DNA from 3 places in the Mesorhizobium sp. B2-3-6 genome. Region 3 is predicted to be linked to each of the others. Evidence: predicted binding sites of a transcription regulator. Region 3 holds the regulator's gene; each other region holds the start of a gene.
The links. The regulator PhoB, encoded in region 3, activates phosphate uptake and scavenging genes when phosphate is short. The targets are predictions, from matches to a motif close to TGTCATNNANCTGTCAT.

Region 1: the regulator PhoB is predicted to act here: its motif matches at 1,879-1,895, upstream of ppk2 (polyphosphate kinase 2).
Region 2: the regulator PhoB is predicted to act here: its motif matches at 2,262-2,278, upstream of FJ953_RS03375 (esterase-like activity of phytase family protein).

The regions. Positions count from the first base shown of each region.
Region 1 covers NZ_VFVW01000004.1:511,439-516,339, forward strand. Annotated here, with positions in the region: gene FJ953_RS15010 (GntR family transcriptional regulator) at 1-100, shown strand, start outside; gene FJ953_RS15015 (DUF982 domain-containing protein) at 204-464, shown strand; gene FJ953_RS15020 (hypothetical protein) at 492-638, opposite strand; gene FJ953_RS15025 (aldo/keto reductase) at 719-1,762, opposite strand; gene ppk2 (polyphosphate kinase 2) at 2,003-2,923, shown strand; gene FJ953_RS15035 (dihydrofolate reductase family protein) at 3,014-3,661, opposite strand; gene hemB (porphobilinogen synthase) at 3,906-4,901, opposite strand, start outside.
Region 2 covers NZ_VFVW01000001.1:693,293-698,193, forward strand. Annotated here, with positions in the region: gene FJ953_RS03370 (MATE family efflux transporter) at 1-485, opposite strand, end outside; gene FJ953_RS03375 (esterase-like activity of phytase family protein) at 653-2,143, opposite strand; gene FJ953_RS03380 (FAD-dependent oxidoreductase) at 2,453-4,864, shown strand; gene FJ953_RS03385 (trimethylamine methyltransferase family protein) at 4,877-4,901, shown strand, end outside.
Region 3 covers NZ_VFVW01000007.1:291,021-295,921, reverse strand. Annotated here, with positions in the region: gene xylF (D-xylose ABC transporter substrate-binding protein) at 1-188, opposite strand, end outside; gene FJ953_RS21615 (ROK family protein) at 448-1,689, shown strand; gene phoB (phosphate regulon transcriptional regulator PhoB) at 1,697-2,386, opposite strand; gene phoU (phosphate signaling complex protein PhoU) at 2,406-3,113, opposite strand; gene pstB (phosphate ABC transporter ATP-binding protein PstB) at 3,139-3,942, opposite strand; gene pstA (phosphate ABC transporter permease PstA) at 3,939-4,790, opposite strand; gene pstC (phosphate ABC transporter permease subunit PstC) at 4,794-4,901, opposite strand, start outside.

The DNA.
Region 1 (4,901 bases), on a different contig from region 3:
CTCGCAGCATATCGTGGGCAGTCGCGACCGTCTGTTGACGTCGCTGGCCAATGATCGCCGCGGCCTTCGCGCCAGGGGATTTGCCGTCGTGGCGGCATAATGCGGCCTGCAGGGCAGGCCACTCGCCGCCGAAAAAAGGACCACCGGCCCCGAGCCCCACTTTCGGCCTCGCTTCGCGGACGCCGATGGCGTAGGACCGGGCGATGGAAAACAACCGATTTGAAGTACCCGTGACCGTCAAATCAGTCACGGCGGGAAGTACACAGCTCTTACGCTCGGCCCGCGAGGCTTCCGACTATCTCATGAACAGCTGGCCCGGCAAGCGCACCCCCAAGCATCGCGCGGCGCTGCAGGCCTGCCACGATGCGCTGGCCGGCGACAAGCCGGCCATGAACGCAAGGCGCGCCTTTATCGCGGCGGCGCGTGAAGTGGACGTCTTCGTCAGCGACAAGGCGCCGGCCTGATCCAGGCCGGATTGCCGCCGCGCGCCGTCATTCCTCTGTTTCAATCTCGGCGTCAGTCTCGGGTTTCTGACGCTCCCGCGCCGCAGCCTTGGCCGCCAGCTTTTCGGCCTTCTTGGCCGCCTTCTGGCGATCGCGTTCCTTGCGTTCCTGATCGTAATTTGGTGCTCGTGCCATAGCGGCTCCTTTTTTGCTGTTCTTGTGGGCTGACTACGCGTCGTTCGCCTTCCGACGTCTCGGAGCCGGCACCAGGGTTCCTATAAGCTGCTTCGGTCGATCACAAGGTCGGCGGCGCCGAAACGCTCCTTTGCCGTCAACTGCTGATGCCAATAGGGATAGAGCAGGGGCGGGCGGCTGACCGCGTCGAGGCGATCACGTTCCTCGCCGGCCAGCGTCAGGCTGGCCGCCGCGATATTGTCCCTGAACTGGGCCTCGTTGCGCCCGCCGATCACCAGGGAGCTGATAGCCGGCCGGCCAAGCAGCCAGGCAAGCGCCACCTGTGCGGCGGACACACCGCGGGCCTTGCCGATTTCGACCAGCACATCGACGATCCGCCACAACCGGTCCTCGTCGCGGATCGGCGGTTCGGACCAGCCGGCGACCTTGCGCGCGGTCGGGCTGTCACGGTGATACTTGCCCGACAGCAGGCCGCCCGCCAGCGGGCTCCACACCAGCACGCCCAATCCCTGGTCGACCGAGATCGGCAGCAGCTCGTATTCGGCTTCGCGTGCTTCGAGCGTGTAGTGGATCTGCTGGGTGACGAAGCGCGGCTGATGGCGGGTGTCGCTGATGGAGAGCGCCTTCATCACCTGCCAGCCGGAATAGTTGGAGCAGCCGATATAGCGGATCTTGCCCTGGCCGACCAGCGTGTCGAGCGCGGCGATGGTCTCTTCGAGTGGCGTCACGCCGTCCCATTCGTGCAGGAAATAGATGTCGATGACGTCGGTCTTGAGCCGCTTCAGGCTCTTCTCGCATTCGCGGATCAAATGATGGCGCGACAGGCCTTCGTCATTGGGACCGTCGCCGATGCGCATGCGCGCCTTGGAGGCGATCAGCACGTCGTTCCTGCGCTTGCCGCCGAGTGCCTCGCCGATGATCTCCTCCGACAGGCCGTCCGAATAGACATTGGCCGTGTCGATGAGATTGATGCCGGCATCGATGCACAGATCGATCATGCGCTTCGCCTCGGCGAGATCGCTGTTGCCCACAGCCGCGAACGGGCCGGCGCCGCCAAAGGTCATGGTGCCCATCGTTAGCGCCGAAACCTTCAGGCCGGAACGGCCGAGAGTGCGGTATTCCATGTCAGTCCTCGCGATTGAGAAGAATGGCCCGATCAGGTTGCTGGATTTGTAGGACAATCCGTGCGGCTTGTCGCCCTCCGGCCCCAGCACACCGATGAGCGGCCGTGGCGTGCCCCTGCAATAAAACCGTCATTGCCGGCCTATACTCAGTCGATCAGGGCGTTGCGCGCCGCCGTCAGGACGCGACCAGTGCGCCCGGTCGTTGCCGGAGGCGGCAGCTTGCAGATGGAGGAACACCAGATGAATGAATCCATACCCAAGTCCGGCGCCCGGGACTGGCTGGAAGCCGAACTCGCCGACACGCTCGACGAGGACTATGAACTGGAGATGTCGGAACCAGCGCTGTCGCTGGAGATCGCCAGGATCTACAAGAACGCGCATCCGCCTTCTATCGACCGCATGCAGTATTTTCGCGACCTGATCGGGCTGCAATCCGAGCTGATCAAGCTGCAATCCTGGGTCGCCTACCACAAGAAGAAGCTTGTGGTGATCTTCGAAGGCCGCGATTCGGCTGGCAAGGGCGGCGTCATCAAGCGCATCACCCAGCGGCTCAACCCGCGCATCTGCCGCGTCGTGGCGCTTCCGGCACCGACCGAGCGAGAGACGTCGCAATGGTATTTCCAGCGTTATGTGCCGCACCTGCCGGCCGGCGGCGAGATCGTTCTGTTCGACCGCTCCTGGTACAACCGCTCCGGCGTCGAGCGGGTGATGGGTTTCGCCGGGGCCGATCAGGTGGAGGAATTCTTCCGTGACGTGCCGGAGTTCGAGCGCATGCTGGTCCGTTCGGGCATCACGCTGGTCAAATACTGGTTCTCGATCACCGACGAGGAACAACAGATGCGCTTCCTGATGCGCATCCACGATCCGATGAAGCAGTGGAAGCTGTCGCCGATGGACCTGCAGTCGCGGGTGCGCTGGGAACAGTACACCAAGGCCAAGGAAGAGACCTTCGCCCGTACCAACATTCCGGAGGCGCCCTGGTTCATCGTCGAGGGCAACGACAAGAAGCGCGCCCGGCTGAACTGCATCGACCACCTCTTGCAGCAGGTTCCCTACGAAGAGGTGCCGCACGAGGAGATCAAGCTGCCCGAGCGCGTCTTCAATCCCGAATACGAGCGCCAGGTGCTGCCGCGCGAGCTCTACGTGCCCGAGAAGTATTGAACGAGAGTTTGTCCTTCTCCCCGTATAGTGACGGGGAGAAAGGATCTGCACCAAGGGTTGCCAATTCCCACTGTCGCAGACAACTAATTCCTAAGTCCGCTTGATGACGACATGCGTGGCAAGCGGCGTCGCTACTTGTTCGCTGCACGCGTAGCCGAGCTTCGGCATATCAATCCCGGCGAAGAGGTGCTCGCCGGAGCCGAGCAGCACCGGCGAGATCGCCAGATGCATCTCGTCGATGAGCCTCTCCTGGAGGTACTGCCGGATGGTGGCGACGCCGCCGCCGACCCGCACATCGCTGCCATTGGCCGCTGCCCTTGCCTGCTCGAGCGCCGAATGGATGCCATCCGTAATGAAGTAAAAGGTCGTGCCGCCCTCCATGACGATCGGCTCGCGCGCATGGTGGGTCAGCACGAAGACCGGCACATGATAGGGCGGGTTGTCGCCCCACCAGCCCTTCCAGTTTTCGTCAGGCCATTCGCCGCGGATCGGCCCGAACATGTTGCGGCCGAGGATCCAGGCGCCGACATTCTCGAAGCTGCGCGCCGCGAACGCCTCGTTGATATCGGTTGTGCCGTCATCGTCTCCGAGCACCATCTTGCGGAAGGTGCGGGTACCGATCATCCATTTGTGCAGGGCTTCCCCACCGACGCCGAGCGGGTTTTTCAAATCCTGGTCGGGACCGGCGCCGTAACCGTCGAGCGACAAGGTGAATGCGTTGACGCGAAGTCTGGACATGGAAAGCCTCCTCAGACCAGTTGTATTTTGCAAGCAGTTACTTTCTAGCAAACCGATTGCAAATTGCAAGTAGTATTTTCCGCGATCGAAAAGATGCATATCCGTACTTCGCCTATGCGATGTCCAGAGTGTTGCCTGATGGTTGGTGCGGATGCCAAAATGGCGGTTGCCGAGACAGCCGCTATACCGGCTCATTTGCCGGTGAGTTCCATGAAGAGCATATGGTTTGAAGGCGCTGGGGAAACTATGCTCTCAGCATCTCCGCCACCTCAGGGGCGAAATAGGTCAAAATGCCGTCGCAGCCGGCGCGTTTGAAGGCAAGAAGCGATTCCAGCATGACCTTTTCGCCGTCGATCCAGCCATTGGCGCCCGCCGCCTTGATCATCGAATATTCGCCCGACACCTGGTAGGCGAAGGTCGGCATCGCAAATTCGTCCTTCAGCCTGCGGATGATATCGAGATAGGGCAGGCCGGGCTTGACCATCAGCATGTCCGCGCCTTCGGCCAGGTCCTGCTCGGCTTCGCGCACCGCTTCGTCGGAATTGGCGTGGTCGATGTAATAGGTCTTCTTGTCGCCCTTGAGCAGGCCGGCCGTGCCGACCGCCTCGCGGTACGGCCCGTAGAAGGCGGAGGCGAATTTCGTCGCATAGGACATGATCGCCACGTCCTGAAAACCGTTTGCGTCGAGCGCGTCGCGGATGGCTCCGATGCGGCCGTCCATCATGTCGGACGGCGCGATGATGTCGGCGCCGGCCGCTGCTTGTATGACGGCCGCCGCGGTTACCTGTTCCACCGTCTCGTCATTGACGATGAGGCCGTCGCGCAGGATGCCGTCATGACCATGGCTGGTGAACGGGTCGAGCGCGGCGTCGGTGATGACGCCGATCTCAGGCACCGCGTCCTTGATCGCGCGCGTGGCGCGGTTGATGACGTTGTCGGGGTCGAGGATATGCGAGCCGGTCTCGTCGCGCAGCGAAATGTCCACATTGGGAAAGGTGGCAAGCGCGGGGATGCCGAGCTTCGCCGCGCGTTCGGCCTCCTTGACGGCAAGGTCGATCGACAGGCGGAAGACGCCCGGCATGGCGGCGATCGGCTCGCGCACTTGTCTGCCGTCGACGACGAAGATCGGCCAGATCAGGTCGTCGACGGAAAGCCTGTTCTCCTGCACCAGGCGCCGCGACCAGTCGGCCTTGCGCATGCGTCGCAAGCGGCGGCTGCCGGTGATGTCGTCGACGCTGCG
Region 2 (4,901 bases), on a different contig from region 3:
GTCATCACAAAGGACAGAAGGTTCATCATCGGCACGGCCACGAAGATGATGCGCAAATAGGAGCGCGCCAGCGGCAAGGCGTCGGGCGGTGTGCCGAGCGCGCCCAGAATGGCGTCTACCCAGATCCAGCCGCAGACGGCGAACAACACCGAGACGAAGAAGAAGAAGGTAGCGCTGGTGCCGACGATGCGGCGCGCCTCGGGTAGGTCGCGGGCGCCGACCGATTGCGCCACCAGTATGGTGGCCGCCATGCCGATGCCGAACACGGTGCCGAGGATGAGGAACAGCACCAGATTGGCATTGGAGGTGGCGGTGAGCGCGGATTCGCCGAGGAAGCGGCCGACCCAGACGGCGTTTACAGAGCCGTTGAGCGATTGCAGCACGTTGGAGCCGAGCACCGGCAGGGCGAACAGCAGGAGCGTGCGCGGAATGGGGCCGCTGGTCAGGTCACCGGTGCGCCGGCGCGCGGGCATCTTTTCATCCATGGCGGGCATCCGGCAAAGCTGGTTCTTTTGAGTCCGGCACGCAGGATACCGCAGGCCCGACCGGGATGCACCCTTGCGAAAGGAGCGACGGCGGGCAAGGCACGCCGTCGTGCATCCGATCAAGCTTGTCGGGCAGGAGGCGCCAGGCGGCGCCTCCTGCAAGATGCTTACTTCCTGGCGAGGCCGGGAAGCGTGACCTGAAAGACAAGGAACATGGTGTCGACATCGGCGCCGTCCTCGGCCTTGTAGGGCGCGCCGACCTGGAAACCGTCCTGGGCGAGGAAATCGTTGTCGTTGGCGACGAACAGGAAATAGTCGTCGGGCAGCTTCGGATCGAGCACGCTCGCCAGCGACATCGCTTCCCACTTTTCCGAGAGGTTGTCCTTGTCGTTGGGCGCGCCATTGTGCAGGCCGAAGCGGGCAAGCTCGGCCTTGTCGTTGATGTCGATGAACGGCGTCAGCCTTGCCGGCGTCACCGACGGATCGAGCACGCCCTTGGGCGCCACCGGCTTGTCGGCGGCATCGAAGGGACCGCCGGCGATGTCGGTCGCGCCGGAAAGGTCGACAATGTCGATCTTGCGATACAGCGACTCTTCGCCCTTCAGGCCCTGGCCATTGCCGCTGTCGCGCGCCAGCATCAGGAAAGCCGTGTCCGACAGCGCCACGATCTCGCTTTGCGCAGCCACCTTGGTCTTGCCCTTGGCGTCCTTGAACACCGGCAGCGGCACGACATATTCATGTGCCAGCTTGAGATGGGCAAGATCGGAGGCGTCATAGATCAGCGCCCTGGTGTTCTGGCGCGTCGAGGCCGAATCGCCGCCGTCCTGCCGGGTCGCCGACTGCAAGACCGCGATCACGAACTTGCCGTCCGGCGTCATTGCCATGCCTTCGAGGCCCTGATTGTTCTGGCGGCCGGTTTCGGGATCCTTTGGGTCGGGTTCGGCAGCACCTGGGCCCGGATTGTCGGAAGCAAAATTGGCCGTGCCGTGGCGCATCGGCACGAGCGCGGCCGGAGGCTGGGTCGCCGACATCAGACGGCCGTCGGCGGAGAAGCGGTAGATGTCGGGACCGTATTCGTCGGAAACGAGCATGGTGCCGTCGGGCAGCCGCACGATCGCCTCGTTGTCGAGCGCGAGCTTGCCATTGTCGGCCTGCGGCAGGACAGGCATGTCGCCGGCGGCGGGACGCACGCCGTTCAGCGGGTCGAGACCGCTGGCGTCGGCGCCCTTGTCGTCGGTCAGGAGCATGGTGTCGGCGAGCGTCGCCTTGACGCCGGTCTGCTCCTGGCCGGCCGCGGGCGCGGCACCTGGCGCCACCGGGGCGAACTCGATGTTGATCGTGTTGAGGCGCGGCCGGTAGTCGGTGGTACCGACGACGTTATAACCGCGGTCGGGCAGCAGCCACAGCGAGCCTCTGTAGGTGCCGGCATCATGCGTCCAGCCCGCGGTGTCGATCGACATGCCGGAGCCGGAGCCGAAGGTCTCGCCGAACCTGTCGCGCTGGCCGGCCGGGATGCGGCCAACCCCCACCAGCCCCTTGTTGACGAAACTGGCGCCGCCGACGCTGGCCGAGCTGTCGGCGAAGGCGGGCAGCGAAACGGCCGAGGCCGCCAGCGCGGCGACCAGCAGCCGCAACGAGAATGAGCGTAGATGCGTCATGGATATCCCCTTGATGACAAAGCGCCGGGACGGCGGAATTCTGAGGTTGCCTGGCGGCGGCGAGGCTGCCGCCCTGGAGGGCCGCTTGTGCCCTCGGCAAGCGGTCTAAGGCGCGAACATGATGCTTGCATGACAGTTGGTGACGCATTCGCGTCGGCCCGCCGCGACGCTGCTGGGGAAGTGCGGCCGCGCCGGAAAATCGATCGTTCCAACACAGGTTCGACAGCGTCCAGGAGCTGTTCGCAGTACTAGACACTTATGTACAGTACGTATATGGTGCCGGTTTCGGACAGTCCGGGGAGGGAAGCCTTGAAGTCTCACTACCGCGCAGTCGTCATCGGGGGAGGAGTGGTGGGCGCTTCGGTGCTCTATCACCTGGCGCGGTTCGGCTGGTCGGATGTGGCGCTGATCGAGCGCGCCGAACTGACGGCGGGGTCGACTTGGCATGCGGCGGCGGGGTTCCACGCGCTCAATGCCGACCCCAATGTCGCCGCGCTGCAGGATTACACCATCAACCTTTACCGAGAGATCGAGGCCGAATCCGGCCAGGACGTCGGCCTGCACATGACCGGCGGCGTCAACATCGCCAGCGATCCGGCGCGCTGGGAGTGGCTGAAATCGGCCTGGGCGGTATTCCAGTCGGTCGGCATCGAGACCGCCCGGCTGGTGACGCCTGACGAGATCAAGGCGATCTGCCCGATCGTCGACGTCACCGGCGTGCTTGGCGGCCTCTACGATTCCAACGAGGGCCATCTCGACCCTTACGGCACGACGCATGCGTATGTCGGTGCCGCCAAGAAGCGCGGCGCCGACGTGATCCTGCGCAACCGCGTGGTCGAGCTGAAGGCGCGCGCCGACGGCCATTGGGATGTCGTCACAGAGCAACGCACCATCACCGCCGAGCATGTCGTGAATGCCGGCGGGTTGTGGGCCAAGCAACTCGGCCGCATGGCCGGGGTTGAACTGCCGGTGACGCCGATGGAGCACCATTATTTCGTCACCGAGGACATTCCGGAAGTCGCTGCCCTCGACAAGGAGATCGGCCTGGCCGTCGATCTCGACGGCTTTTCCTATCTGCGGCAGGAGCGCAAGGGCGTGCTGCTCGGCGTCTACGAGCAGAACCCGAAGCACTGGAACATGGACGGCGCGCCGTGGGATTACGGCATCGAGCTCATCCCCGAAGACATCGACCGCATCGGCCCGGAACTTGCCAAGGCGCATGAGCGCTTCCCTTGCCTGGCGACGGCAGGCATCCGCAAATGGGTCAACGGCGCCTTCACCTTCACCCCGGACGGCAATCCGATCGTCGGGCCGGTCCGCGGCCTGAAGAATTACTGGGTCGCCTGCGGCGTCATGGCCGGCTTCAGCCAGGGCGGCGGCGTCGGCAAGTCGCTGGCCGAGTGGATGATTTACGGCGAGCCGCAGGCCGACATTTTCGGCATGGACATCGCCCGCTACGGCGCCTTCGCCGCAAACCGGGAATATCTCAGGCAGACGACGCGACAGTTTTATTCTCGTCGTTTCGTCATGACCTTTCCCAACGAACGGCTGCCTGCGGGCCGGCCGCTGAAACGCCCCGGCGCCTATGACGGCATGAGTGCGGCGGGCTGCGAATGGACGGCTTCCTGGGGGCTGGAAATCCCCGCCTATTTCGCGCCGATGGGATTCCGCGAGGAGACGACGCTCAGGCGCTCCAACGCCTTCGACATCGTCGGTGACGAGGCGCTGCAAGTCCGGCGCGCCGCCGGCCTCATCGATATCTCGGCCTATGCGCGCTACGCGATCACGGGACCGGGCGCGGAGGCCTGGCTCGACAGGCTGCTGGCCTGCAGGCTGCCGAAGGCGGGACAGGCGAGGCTGGCGCCGATGCTCGGGCCGGACGGGCGGCTGAAGGGCGATCTCACCGTCTTCAACTGGGGCAATGGCGACTACTGGCTGATGGGCTCCTACTATCTGCGCGAATTCCACATGCGCTGGTTCGAAGCGCATATGGCTGAAGGCGTTTGCGTCACCGATATTTCAGATGCGATGTCGGGCTTTCTGGTCACCGGCCCCAATGCCAGAAAGATCGTCGAGCGCACGACGCACCAGGACATCTCCCCCAAAGCATTGCCATTCATGGCATGCGGCGAATTCGACATTGGCATGGTGCGGGCAAGGATGGCTCGCCTCTCCATCGCCGGCGAACTCGGCTTCGAGATCAACTGCCCGGCCACCATGCATGCCACATTGCGCGAAACGCTGCTTGCCGCCGGCGAGGATCTCGGCCTCGCCGAGATTGGCTATTACGCACTCAACGCGCTTCGGCTGGAAAAGAGCTTCGGCATCTGGTCGCGTGAATCCACGCAAGGCTACACGCCCGGCCAGACAGGGCTCGACCGCTTCATTGCTTTCGACAAGGGCGATTTCATTGGCCGCGAGGCGGCGCTGGAGGAACGCAAGGCCGGTGTTGCACGACGGATCGTGACGCTGGAAGTCGATGCCATCGACGCGGACGCCAGCGGCTTCGAGCCGGTCTGGCACGGCGCTCGGCGCGTCGGCTTCGTCACCTCCGGCGGCTTTGGCTACACGATCGGCAAGAGCGTCGCGCTAGCGTTGGTGGATGGCGATTTTGCCGAGGAAGGAACGGCGCTTTGCGTGCACATTGTCGGCACCGAGCGGCCGGCGCGTGTCATTCCGGCTTCGCCCTACGATCCCTTGGGCAAGGCGATGCGGCAATGAGGAGGTTTCCGGATGATCGATGACGCGGCACGCGAAG
Region 3 (4,901 bases):
TCGGCGGAAATATACTTGTCGCCGGCGGCTTCGATCGCCTTCTTCATGGCGGCCTCGTCGGTCTTCCAGCGCTCTTCCTGGAAGTTCGACCAGGAAACGCCGATGACCTTGTCCTTCGCCTGCGCGACCGACGCGAGCGTCAGCGACATGGCGACACCCGCCAGGATGGCGGCTGTGAATCTCTTCATCTTAATCCTCCCTGCGCCGCGTATGGCGCGACCAAACAGGCCCGTAGGCCGGCACAAAGGCTCTATTTTTTCGAGCCTCGAAAAAACACTGGTCCATCGTCGGAACGCTGTCAACGTCGATTCTGATGTATTTTGATGTCCTCGTGAATTTTTTTCGAGCTCCGGAATAAATAATGACAGCCAAGGCCGGTTCTGCCAGTATTTGACGGTCGTCGGGATCCTGGGGAGAGAACGCGGCGACGGGGAGGATGCGAGAAACATGTCGGTCGGAATCCGCCACGACGATTTGCGCCGACGCAACCGGGCGATGGTGATCGCGGCCGTGCGCCGTGCCGGGCAGCCCTCGCGCACCGAGATTGCCGCGACCACCGGGCTCAGCCATTCCACCATATCGGCGATCTCCTCCGACCTGATTGGCGAAGGCATCCTGGCGCAGAGCAAGCCGAGCGAGGCCGGTGCGCTGAAACGCGGCCGGCCGCAGGTCGGCCTCAGCCTCAACCCTGAAGCCGCGGCGGTGATGACCGTGGTGCTGTCGCTGAATTTTCTCTCCGTCGCCGTCATCGACTATGCCGGCCAGGTGATATCTGAAGAGCAGCGCCGGCTGGACACGCTCACCCTGTCGCGCGAGGCGCTGATCGGCGAATGCGTGGTCATCGTCAGGCGGCGGTTCGAGGATCCCGACCTCGACGTCGGCAGCATCGCCCGTATCGCGCTGGCGATCCAGGGCATCACCGACACGGATGCGCGCACCATGCTGTGGTCGCCGATCACGCCGCAGACCGACATCGCCTTCGCCGACATACTGGAGGCCGAGTTCGGCATTCCCGCCACCATGGAGAACGATTGCAACATGATGGCGGTGGCGCTGCGCTGGCGCGATCCCCAGCGCTACCGCGACGACTTCATCGCCATCCTTTTGTCGCACGGCATCGGCATGGGCTTGGTGCTGAAGGGTGAACTGTTCACCGGCACCCATTCATCCGGAGGCGAGTTCGGCCACATGATCCATCGCCCCGGCGGGGCGCTCTGCCGCTGCGGGCGGCGCGGCTGCGTCGAGGCCTATGCCGGCAACTATGCCATCTGGCGCAACGCGAGGCAGCTTGGCGAGGACACCGAGCCCGTCGACGTCAGCGACGCCGACATGCGCACCCTGGCGGCCTCGGCGCGCGAAAAGGACGGGCCGGAGCGCGAAGCCTACCGCAAGGCCGGCGAGGCGCTGGGTTACGGCCTTGGCAGCCTGTTCGCGCTGATCGATCCGGCGCCGGTCGCCATGGTCGGCGTCAGCGCCGCCGCCTTCGACCTGATCGAGCCGGCTCTGCGCGAGGCCATTGCCCAGACCGCCGGCGGCCAGCACTCGAAATCGATTTCCTTCGACACCGAGCCGAACGAACTGCCACTGATCCGCGAGGGCTGCGCCATGCGCGCGCTGACCTTCGTCGACCAGGAGATTTTCGCGCCGGGGGCACAGGCGAAATCAGGCGTGGGCGAGAACGTTGCGTGACATATCCCTAGTCTTCGCGAATCGCATACCCCGCGCCCCGAATGGTGCGGATCACGTCAGGCATGCGGCCATTGTTGACCGCCTTGCGCAGCCGGCCGACATGCACGTCCACGGTGCGCTCGTCGATATAGATCGTTTCGCCCCAGACATTGTCGAGCAGTTGGCTGCGCGAGAACACGCGGCCGGGATGTCGCATCATGAATTCGAGCAGGCGGAACTCGGTCGGCCCGAGCCGGATCTCGCTTTTCTTGCGGTAGACCCGGTGCGATTCACGGTCGAGCACGATGTCGCCGACCTTGAGCACGCTGGACAGAACTTCGGGCTTGGCGCGGCGCAGCAGCGCCTTGACGCGTGCCATGAATTCCGGCGTTGAGAACGGCTTGACCAGATAGTCGTCGGCGCCGGTGGAGAGACCGCGCACCCGGTCGCTTTCCTCGCCGCGCGCCGTCAGCATGATGATCGGCAGCCGCTCGGTCTCGGGCCGCATCCGGAGACGGCGGCAGAGCTCGATGCCGGACACCGCCGGCACCATCCAGTCGAGCACAAGAAGGTCAGGGACATTCTCCTGCAAGCGGATCTCGGCTTCGTCGCCGCGCGTCACCACCTCTACCTGATAACCCTCCGATTCCAGATTGTAACGGAGCAGCACACCCAGCGGCTCCTCGTCCTCCACCACCATGATGCGTGGCGCGATCATCGACTGGTCACCCCTGCCGTCAAGCCGCTGGCGCCGACATCGCCGTCTCGTCCTGCTTCGGGCGATTGGCGGGCAATTGCGTGCCGGTCAGCACATAATAGGCATTTTCGGCAATGTTGGTCACGTGATCGCCGATGCGCTCGAGATTCTTGGCGCAGAACAAAAGATGCGTGCAGGCGGTGATGTTGCGCGGATCCTCCATCATGTAGGTCAGCAGCTCGCGGAAGACCGACGTGTATTTGACGTCGATGCGTTCATCGTCGGCGCGCAGCTTCGCAAGTGCCGCGGCATCGCGCGCCGCATACTCCTCGATCACGCCTTGCACCTGGATCAGCACAAGCTGCGCCATGGCGTCGATGGAGTGCGACAGGTCGCGCGGCGTGGCGGCAAGGCCGACGGTGCCGACGCGCTTGGCGATGTTCTTGGCGAGATCGCCGATGCGTTCGAGATCGCCCGCCATGCGGATCGAGCCGACGACATGGCGCAGATCGTCCGCCATGGGCTGCCGCTTGGCGATCAGGGTGATGGCGCGGTCGTCGAGTTCGCGCTGGCGCGCGTCCATGATGGCGTCGTCGGAGACGACGCGCTGGGCGAGCGCGTTGTCGGAATTCAGGAGCGCCTTGGTGGCGCCGCCGACCATCGATGAGGCGAGATCGCCCATGTCGCGGATCAGCCTGCTGATCTGTCCGAGATCTTCGTCAAAGGCTGCGACTGTGTGTTCGGCCATGATCTTGGTCCTCGTATGCCTGGGATCAGCCGAAGCGGCCGGTGATATAGTCCTGCGTGCGCTTCTCGCGGGGCGATGTGAAGATCTTCTCGGTGCGGTCGAACTCGACCAACTCGCCCAGATACATGAACGCGGTCTGCTTCGACACGCGCGCCGCCTGCTGCATGTTGTGGGTGACGATGACGATCGTATAGTCGGCCTGCAGCTCATCGATCAGCTCCTCGATCTTGGCGGTCGACAGCGGATCGAGCGCCGAGGCAGGCTCGTCGAGCAGGATGACCTCCGGCTTCACCGCCACCGTGCGGGCGATGCAGAGGCGCTGCTGCTGGCCGCCCGAAAGGCTGAGGCCGCTGGCGTTGAGCTTGTCCTTGACCTCGCTCCACAGTGCCGCGCGCTTCAGCGCCTGCTCGACACGGCCGTCCATCTCCGCCTTGCTGAGCTTCTCATAGAGCCTGACGCCGAAGGCGATGTTCTCGTAGATCGACATCGGGAACGGCGTCGGCTTCTGGAACACCATGCCGATCTTGGTCCTGAGCAGGTTGAGGTCCTGCGAGCGGTCGAGGATATTCTGGCCGTCGAGCAGCACCTGGCCCTCGGCGCTCTGCCTCGGGTAGAGCTCGTAGATGCGGTTGAAGACGCGCAGCAGCGTCGACTTCCCGCAGCCCGAAGGCCCGATGAAGGCGGTGACGCTGCGCTCGGGCAGCGACAGGCTGATATCCTTCAGCGCCTTCGACTGGCCATAGTAGAAATTGAGATTCTTGACCTCGATCTTGGCTTTCTCGACCGCGACTTCGGGCGTGTTCAATTCGGTGGACAACATCGGTTTCATCTGTCCTCTCTGCGTCCGGTAAGGCTGCGGGCGAAGATGCTCAGCCCGAGAACCGTAAGGGTGATTATGAGTGCGCCGGTCCACGCCAGCTGCTGCCATTCCTCGTAGGGGCTGAGAGCGAACTGGAAGATGGTGACGGGCAGGCTGGCCATCGGCGCATTGAGATTACTCGACCAGAACTGGTTGTTGAGCGCCGTGAAGAGCAGCGGCGCCGTCTCGCCGGAAATGCGGGCGATGGCCAGCAATATGCCGGTGACGATGCCCGACAGCGCCGCACGGTAGGCGACCGAGCGGATGACCACCCAGCGCGGCGCGCCGATCGCGGCGCCGGCCTCGCGCAGGGCGTTCGGCACGAGGTTGAGCATGTCCTCGGTGGTGCGCACGACGACCGGGATGACCAGGATGGCCAGCGCGACGGCACCGGCGATCGCCGAGAAATGTCCCATCGGCCGCACCAGCAGCTCGTAGACGAACAGGCCGACGATGATCGAGGGTGCCGACAGGAGGATGTCGTTGATGAAGCGCACGACGGTGGTGAGGCGCGAGAAGCGGCCATATTCGGCCATGTAGGTCCCAGCGAGGACACCGATCGGCGTGCCGACGATGACGGCGATGACTGTCATCATGATACTGCCGTAGATGGCATTGAGCAGGCCGCCGGCATCGCCGGGCGGCGGTGTCATTTCGGTGAACACAGAGAGCGAAACACCCGACAGGCCCTTATAGAGCAGTGCGCCGAGGATGAGCGCCAGCCAGGCCAGGCCGATGCCCGCCGCCGTGACGCATAGCGTCATCATCACGGCATTCCTGCGCTTGCGTCGATTGTGAAGCGATGTGGCCGTCGACATCGGTCAGGCTCCCGTGCGGCTGTCCATGCGCAGCAGCATGTAGCGCGCAAGGGCAAGGATCAGGAAAGTGATGACGAACAGGATCAGGCCGAGCGCCACCAGCGAAGACGT